2 regions of the Pedobacter sp. D749 genome follow, and region 2 is predicted to be linked to the other one. Evidence: riboswitches for the same ligand, from Rfam matches in the RefSeq annotation. Region 2 holds a riboswitch; the other holds the start of a gene.
The links. A riboswitch is a leader RNA that binds a small molecule or an ion and turns the genes downstream of it on or off. The one in region 2 is predicted to bind S-adenosylmethionine.

Region 1 (4,269 bases), 1.6 Mb from region 2:
TTATTAAATTGCTCCCGATATCATTTCGATTAAAATCAATTATTATGAAACCCGAAACCCTTGCTATTCACGCTTCTAATCTCGTAAAAAGTACTACAGGTGATGTTACGCTGCCAATTAATCTATCAACCACTTTTTTTCGTAGCGAAGATGGTGGTTATCCCGGTGGGCACATGTATAGCAGGGTAAGTAATCCAAACCGGTCTGCTTTAGAAAACACTATAGCAAAATTAGAATATGGCGAAGATGCAGCTGCTTTTTCTTCGGGTAATACCTGTGGACTGGCCATGTTTCAGGCTTTAAAACCAGGTAGCCATATTATAGCACCAGATGATATGTATTGGGGCATAAAAAAACAATTACTTACTATTTTTAACGATAGTTTGGAATTTGATTTTGTTGATCAAACGGATTTAAATCTGATACAATCAAGCATTAAGCCCAATACTAAACTGATCTGGATCGAAACCCCTTCTAATCCATTACTAAAGGTTACAGATATTGAAGAAATTGCCAGAATTGCTAAAGCAAAAAATATCACCCTGGTTTGCGACAGCACCTTTGCCTCTCCAATTTTACAGAATCCAATATTATTGGGTGCCGATATAGTAATGCACAGCAGTACCAAATATTTAGGAGGCCATAGTGATGTGCTTGGTGGGATTTTAATTACGGCCAAAAAAGATGAATTATGGGAGCGCATCAAAAATATACAACAAACCGGTGGTGCCGTACCCTCTCCTTTTGATTGCTTTTTATTAACCCGTAGCATTAAAACCCTGGCTTACCGCATGAAAGGCCATTGCGAAAACGGCAAAAAAGTAGCCGACTATTTAAACGGACATCCGAATGTTGAAGCTGTATTTTATCCTGGGTTGGAAAGTCACCCACAACATGAAATTGCAAAAAAACAGATGAAAGATTTTGGCGGGATGATGTCGTTTTTAGTTAAGGGCGATGCTGAAGCTGCTCATAAAGTGGCAAATAAAGTTCAGCTATTTGCACAGGCTACCAGTTTAGGTGGTGTAGAGAGTTTGATAGAACACCGTTATTCAGTAGAAGGACCGGATAGTAAAACGCCAAAAAATTTACTCCGTATTTCAGTAGGATTAGAGCATGTAGACGATATTATTGCCGATTTAGCGCAGGCGTTAGGTTAAAGTATAAAACCTATGAGGTCTTTAAGACCTTATAGGTTTCTAGTTATTTCGAACCTTTGTTGCTAAACCCGATTGCAGCGATATCCTTTTTGGCTGTCACCCTGAGCGAAGTCGAAGGGTAGCCAAAAAGATAAAGCGTAAAGCGGGACTGCAATCTCCTAAGGACTACAGTACCCTAATTTTCCAAAACTTACTTAGGATTACAAATCGTGGTCAACTTTAACGAATAGTTAGCCTCCAGTGGTTCGTTAGTTTGCGCTAAACGTTGAGAACCGGTATTGGCAGGACAAGCAATATCCCCTGCTGCATCATAAACCAATTTATTTCCATCTGCTAATAATCCTTTTGGTACATAAACCTGCACTTTGGTAATTGAATAACCAGAAGGAAAATAACGCACATAATAACCGTCAGGGTGTTTCGTCCAGATGCCACTTGGCACATCACTTCTCGGCGGAGCCATCCCCGCTATAATAGCATATCTTTCCATATCGGCATAAGTATAATTCCCAGATGACACCAGTTGGCGGATATTATTTTCTGCTTCAAAAACAGCTTTCATTCCTGAAGGTAACTGGTCTTTAGCTTTTTCCATTACATCAAAAGGTAAAATGCCTAAAGCGCCTCCTTCCAATTGCGTAAGTTGTTTTGGCGTTAACAATTTCATTGCAGTTACTTTAACTTGTCCGTTAAAATCGGCAAATTTTGTTCTGGCAATAATGGTCCAAAGTAAAGCCTGGATATCATGCTGTTCTACTTCAGGATGTTTCTCTGCACTTTTTAATATCGCAACTACAATTTCTTCTTTCGAGCCTAAAACTGGGGCAAACATGTAACCATCGCCCTTTGATGGCGCAAAAGTTCCGGCTTTCAGGCAGTAGCTTTTGTTGGTCATTTCGTACAAACCCTCACAGAGTACAAAACCGCCATCTGAATTTTTAGGCAGTAAATACAAGGGCTGAGCTTTTAAATTTAATGAATTAATGAAATCAGGCAGTTTTTCGCCATCCCTGTTTACATCCTCAAAGTTGGTGGTAATGGCAGCTGGCTGTTTTAAAAACCTGTCTACGCCTAAAGCTTTAGCACCCTGAGCAGTACCGACTTTCAATAATTTATCTTTTAAACCTCCGAATTGGGCGTTTGCATTAGTTAAACACATCCCCGTGAATAGCAGGCCTAAGCCTAGAACTGTTATATTTTTCATCATAATTATATTTAGATAGGTCACACAAACTTAGAATTTTAAGTGTTAATTTTTATATTAAAAGTTTTAATTTGCCGCAATACAATAAAATACATTACTCATTTCCAAACGATTAACAAAAATTCAAAATTTTATTTTGTGAATTAAAATTAAATTCAGACATTTGAAATATTATTTGGTAGAAAGCTAAATAAAAGTCAATCTTCGCAGGTTGATTTATAAAGAAGTGGCGAGAGACTGGCTCGATGACCCACTGGCAACCCTCAGAAAGAGAAGGTGCCAATTCCTGACCGGATAATATGGTGTTATCTGGAGATATAAATGAAAACTGATGAAAACATTAAATCTTCAATCGCTAAGCGACCCCAGTGCAAACCTTAAAAATTTAGAACAAACTTCTATTTTTACTTTTTTCAATAGGTGTGCAATTACTTGTATGTGCTGTTGCATACAGTAATCTAAAAAATCTTCCTTTTTTGTTTCTTTCAAACTGGAAGGTCCCGAAACATCGGGATACGCCCTGCTAGGTTTTAAAATCAACCTAAATCACTACGTCTCATCAATAAATAAAACAGAAATCATGTCAACATCATATAAATTTGAAACTTTACAATTACACGCTGGTCAGGAAATAGACCCAACAACAGGTTCAAGGGCTGTGCCGATTTACCAAACTACTTCTTATGGATTTAAAAACGCTGAGCATGGCGCCAACTTATTTGCTTTAAAAGAGTTTGGCAACATTTACACCAGGATCATGAATCCGACTAATGATGTTTTCGAAAAACGTATTGCAGCTTTAGAAGGCGGCGTAGCTGCTTTGGCGGTAGCTTCAGGACAGGCTGCACAGTTTATTGCATTGAATAACATTTTAGAAGCTGGAGATAGTATTGTTTCTTCTTCGCACATTTACGGTGGAACTTATAACCAGTTTAAAGTTGCTTTTAAACGTTTAGGTATCCATGTCGATTTTGCGAATCCAGATGTACCTGACGAATTTGAAGCTAAAATTACCGATAAAACGAAAGCCATCTATCTCGAAACCATCGGCAACCCGGCATTTAGTGTTCCTGATTTTGAGAAAATTGCTGCAATTGCAAAGAAATACGATTTACCTTTAGTTGTTGATAATACTTTTGGCGCAGGAGGTTATTTGTTTAAGCCTTTAGAACATGGAGCAAACATTGTTGTAGAATCTGCAACGAAATGGATTGGCGGACACGGCACAAGCATTGGTGGTGTGATCATTGATGGCGGAAACTATAACTGGGGCAATGGTAAATTCCATCAATTCTCTGAACCATCAGCAGGTTATCATGGTTTGGTTTTCAGCGATGTTTTCGGCATCGGCGGACCATTTGGCAACATCCAGTTTATCATCCGTGCACGTGTGGAAGGATTAAGAGATCTTGGTCCTGCCCTATCCCCTTTTAATTCTTTCCTTTTATTGCAGGGCTTAGAAACCTTATCGCTCCGTGTACAACGCCATGTTGATAATGCTTTAGAACTGGCTACCTGGTTAGAAAATCATCCATTGGTTCAGGAAGTACAATATCCGGGATTAGCGAGTAGCAAATATAATAACCTGGCAAAAAAATATTTAAGTAACGGCTTCGGTGCAGTTTTATCTTTCGAATTAAAAGGAAGTAAAGAAAATGCCACACAGGTTATTGATAATTTAAAACTGGTTTCTCACCTCGCAAACGTTGGCGATGCAAAAACGTTGATTATCCAGCCATCGGCAACCACACATCAACAATTGAGTGAAGATGAGCAATTAGCCGCAGGTGTAAAACCAAACGCATTACGGGTTTCAGTCGGTATTGAGCATATTGATGACATTAAGGCCGATTTCGAGCAGGCTTTTGCATCTATTCACGCTCAGGTTTCTACAGATAGTTTATT
Region 2 (4,269 bases):
GCGAATGAAAAAGGGAGGCCGTCTCTTTTACATAGGTGCAGGCACAAGTGGTCGTTTAGGCGTGGTAGATGCTTCAGAATGTCCGCCTACTTATGGGGTTCCTTTTGATTGGGTTGTAGGGATTATTGCCGGCGGAGACACTGCGATAAGAAGAGCGGTAGAATTTGCTGAAGATGATGCCGAACAGGCCTGGAAAGATCTTAAGGAATTTGACATTAATGAAAAAGATTGTTTAGTTGGCCTGGCAGCTTCAGGTACTACGCCATATGTAATCGGTGGATTAAACACGGCACGTAAGCATGGTATTTTAACAGGCTGTATTGTTTGTAATGCAGGCGGACCTATTGCTGCAGAATCGGATTTTCCGGTTGAAGTGGTGGTTGGCCCTGAATTTATTACGGGCTCAACCCGCATGAAATCCGGTACGGCGCAGAAAATGGTATTAAATATGTTAAGCACTACCGTTATGGTTCAGTTAGGGCGTGTAGTTGGCAATAAAATGGTCGATATGCAGTTAACTAACCATAAATTGGTCGATCGAGGTACACAAATGGTGGCCGACGAACTGAATATTGGCTACGATGAAGCTGCCCAATTGTTAAACCGTTATGGAAGTGTGCGAAAAGCTGTTGAAGCAGGGCACTAAGAAATGAGAGAAGGATGGATTGAGTGAATGAAAGAATTAGTGAGTGATAGCATGTAAAAGTAGCATTAATCATTCCCTCATTCAAAACTCGCTCATTCAATAATTAGAAAATTATGCACGAAATTGAGCCTTATTACCAGTGGAGAGATGATTATATTTCGGCAGAAGATGAGCGTTCGCCATTTTACAATACCGAATATTCAGAACTTTACTTCGATAAGCAGATTTATAACTTTTTATTGCACCCACAGTGGGATGAGTTCGGTTCTAATACGCTATATATGAAGGTATTATATGCTGATTATGATCGCAGTTATGCCGTTATCGAGTTTATAGGCGAGTGGAACGATGCCATTAACAACGACATTATGCTGATGAAGCGCGATATTTTAGAGCTGATGATGGATGAAGGCATTAATAAGTTTATCCTGATCGGCGAAAATATACTGAATTTCCATGCCTCCGATGACAGTTATTACGAAGAATGGTTTCAGGAAGTAGAAGATGGCTGGATTGTTGGGGTGAATTTTCAGGAACACGTTATCACCGAGTTTCGCGATAATAACATCGATTATTACATTAACTTTGGTGGTGCATTTGATGACTTGCCTTGGCGAACATTAAAACCACTGCAGTTCTTTAAAAAAGTTGAAGAATTGCTGACAAAAAGATTAAACTAAATATTTATTTTTATATAGTTAAATACACAAAATTTAAAATGGAACAACAAAATTATCAATATCAGGACAACAGTGTTTTTGTACAGGAAAAATCTGTTTCTAAAAAATTCTTTGCAAACGTTTTCTTATGGATGTTTGTGGCGTTGAGTTTATCAACTGTAGCAGCTTATTTATTTGGTACCAATGAGCAGTTAATGCAGTACCTTTTAAATATTAATCCAGCAACCGGTAAAGTGAGCATGTCAATTTTCGGTTATGTAGCGATGTTCGCACCACTCGGATTGGTTTTATTAATGGGATTCGGTTTAAGCAGATTATCATTGCCAGCATTAATTGGCGTTTTTGTGCTTTATTCATTATTAACTGGAGTGAGTTTAAGTTTTATCTTGTTAACCTATACTTCAGGTTCAGTAGTGAGCTGTTTTGCAGGAGCCGCAGGTATCTTCGGAATTATGGCATTTATGGGCTATACCACCAATATCGATCTAAGTAAATTTGGGCCGATTTTAATGGTTGGCGTAATTGGTTTAGTGATTGCCAGTGTAATAAATATGTTTGTTCAAAGCGAACAATTCAGTTTGTTTATGGCGTTTATTGGTATTGCAATATTTACGGCATTAACCGCTTATGATGTACAAAAAATAAAAAGAATTGGCGAAGGGATCGAAGCTAGCGGTGAACAGGTTCTTCAGATTGAATCTAAAAAAATGGCAATTGTAGCAGCACTGTCTTTATACCTGGATTTCTTAAATATCTTCCTTTTCTTACTTCGTATTTTCGGAAGCAGAAAGTAATCATTAACAGAACAATATTCTTAAGGCTGCGCAGTTTTGCGTGGCCTTTGTAATTTTATTTGGTGCCGAAGCGATAATTTTTGGAATTGATGTTGCTTTGTTGCATTTTTGTATGCTTATTAAGAAAGACGGAGGGATTAGACCCAACGAAGTCTTAGCAACCTGTAACCATACAAGGTGCTAAATTCTATTCTGCAAATAGCAGAAACAGATAAGTTTAGGATTACGATTCACGTACCAACTTTTTAAATAAGCCTTTTAGGATGTAATGATGTATAATGGAAGATGTATGATGTGTCTTGCCATTTTCCATTTTCCATCCCACATTTTACACAACAAATGGGTATAAGAGAAGAATTAGAAAAACGTATTTTGGTGATTGATGGTGCAATGGGTACCATGATTCAGCGATATACCTTAACCGAAGAAGATTTTAGAGGGGAACGATTTAAAAACCATCCCTGTGATGTAAAAGGCAATAATGATTTGCTTAACATCACACGTCCGGATATTATTAAAACAATACACCTGGAGTACCTGGCCGCTGGTGCCGATATTATTGAGACAAATACTTTCAGTACGCAGCGCATTTCCATGGCCGATTACCAGATGGAAGACCTTTCTTACGAAATGAGTTTTGAAGGTGCACGCGTGGCAAAAGAAGCTGTTAACGAGTTCATGGCTGCAAATCCAGACCGTAAATGTTTTGTTGCCGGTGCTATTGGCCCAACCAACCGTACCCTGTCCATGTCGCCGAATGTAAACGACCCTGGTTTTAGGGCGGTTTATTTTGATGAGCTCGAAGCAGCTTATTACGAACAGGTACGTGGTTTAGTAGATGGCGGTTCCGATGTATTATTAATCGAAACCATTTTCGATACCTTGAATGCTAAAGTGGCTATTGTAGCCATTAAAAAATATGAAGAGGTAATTGGGCGTAAACTGGAGATCATGATTTCTGGTACCATTACCGATGCTTCGGGTAGAACACTTTCAGGGCAAACTGCTGAGGCTTTTTTGAACTCTGTAATGCATGCAAAACCATTAAGTATCGGTTTTAACTGTGCTTTGGGGGCTAAAGAAATGCGTCCGCACATTGAAGAGTTAGCGGCAAAAGCAGGATGTTATGTTTCCGCCTATCCAAATGCGGGTTTGCCAAATGAGTTTGGTGCTTACGATGAGCAGCCGCATGAAACCGCACATCTGGTTGATGACTTTATTGCTTCCGGTTTTGTGAATATAGTAGGAGGTTGTTGTGGTACCACGCCAGATCATATTGGCTGTATTGCTAAAAATGCCCGAAAAGCTGAGCCCCGTAAAATACCGGTTCTTGAACCATACATGCGTTTAAGCGGATTGGAGCCTGTAACCATCACCCCGGATAGTATTTTTGTAAATATTGGTGAAAGAACCAATATTACCGGATCTCCAAAATTCTCCAAACTGATTTTGGGTGGCGATTATGAAGCCGCATTAGCCGTTGCTTTGCAGCAAGTTGAAGGCGGTGCACAGGTAATCGATGTAAACATGGATGAAGGGATGCTGGATTCGGAAGCAGCAATGACTAAATTCTTAAACCTCATCGCTTCTGAACCGGACATTGCCAAATTGCCTATCATGGTCGATTCATCTAAATGGTCGGTTATTGAAAATGGCTTAAAATGTTTGCAGGGAAAAGGAATTGTAAACTCGATTTCCTTAAAAGAAGGGGAAGATAAATTCCGCGAAAGTGCCCGCAAAATTATGCAATATGGTGCTGCCGTAGTTGTAATGGCTTTTGATGAACAGGGACAGGCCGATAATTATGAGCGTAGAAAAGAAATATGCAAAAGGAGTTATGATATTTTGGTACACGAAATTGGTTTCCCGCCAGAGGATATTATTTTCGACCCAAATATTTTAACCGTTGCAACCGGATTAGAAGAGCATAATAATTATGCCGTCGATTTTATTAATGCCACCCGTTGGATCAAAGAAAACCTGCCTCACGCTAAAGTAAGTGGTGGGGTTTCCAATATTTCTTTCTCTTTCAGAGGGAATAATACCGTTCGCGAGGCGATGCACTCCGCATTTCTTTATCATGCCATTCAGGCCGGTTTAGATATGGGGATCGTAAACGCGGGAATGTTAGAGGTTTATCAGGAAATTC

Region 1: linked by a shared signal. The riboswitch ahead of KYH19_RS11490 (O-acetylhomoserine aminocarboxypropyltransferase/cysteine synthase family protein) and the one ahead of metH (methionine synthase) in region 2 are both predicted to bind S-adenosylmethionine.

What each region holds. Positions count from the first base shown of each region.
Region 1 is NZ_CP079218.1:2,878,192-2,882,460, forward strand. Features, by position in the region: gene KYH19_RS11480 (PLP-dependent aspartate aminotransferase family protein) at 45-1,160, shown strand; gene KYH19_RS11485 (hypothetical protein) at 1,351-2,364, opposite strand; SAM riboswitch class I at 2,578-2,688, shown strand; gene KYH19_RS11490 (O-acetylhomoserine aminocarboxypropyltransferase/cysteine synthase family protein) at 2,945-4,269, shown strand, end outside.
Region 2 is NZ_CP079218.1:4,498,028-4,502,296, reverse strand. Features, by position in the region: gene murQ (N-acetylmuramic acid 6-phosphate etherase) at 1-646, shown strand, start outside; gene KYH19_RS18265 (hypothetical protein) at 760-1,326, shown strand; gene KYH19_RS18260 (Bax inhibitor-1/YccA family protein) at 1,365-2,120, shown strand; SAM riboswitch class I at 2,234-2,338, shown strand; gene metH (methionine synthase) at 2,460-4,269, shown strand, end outside.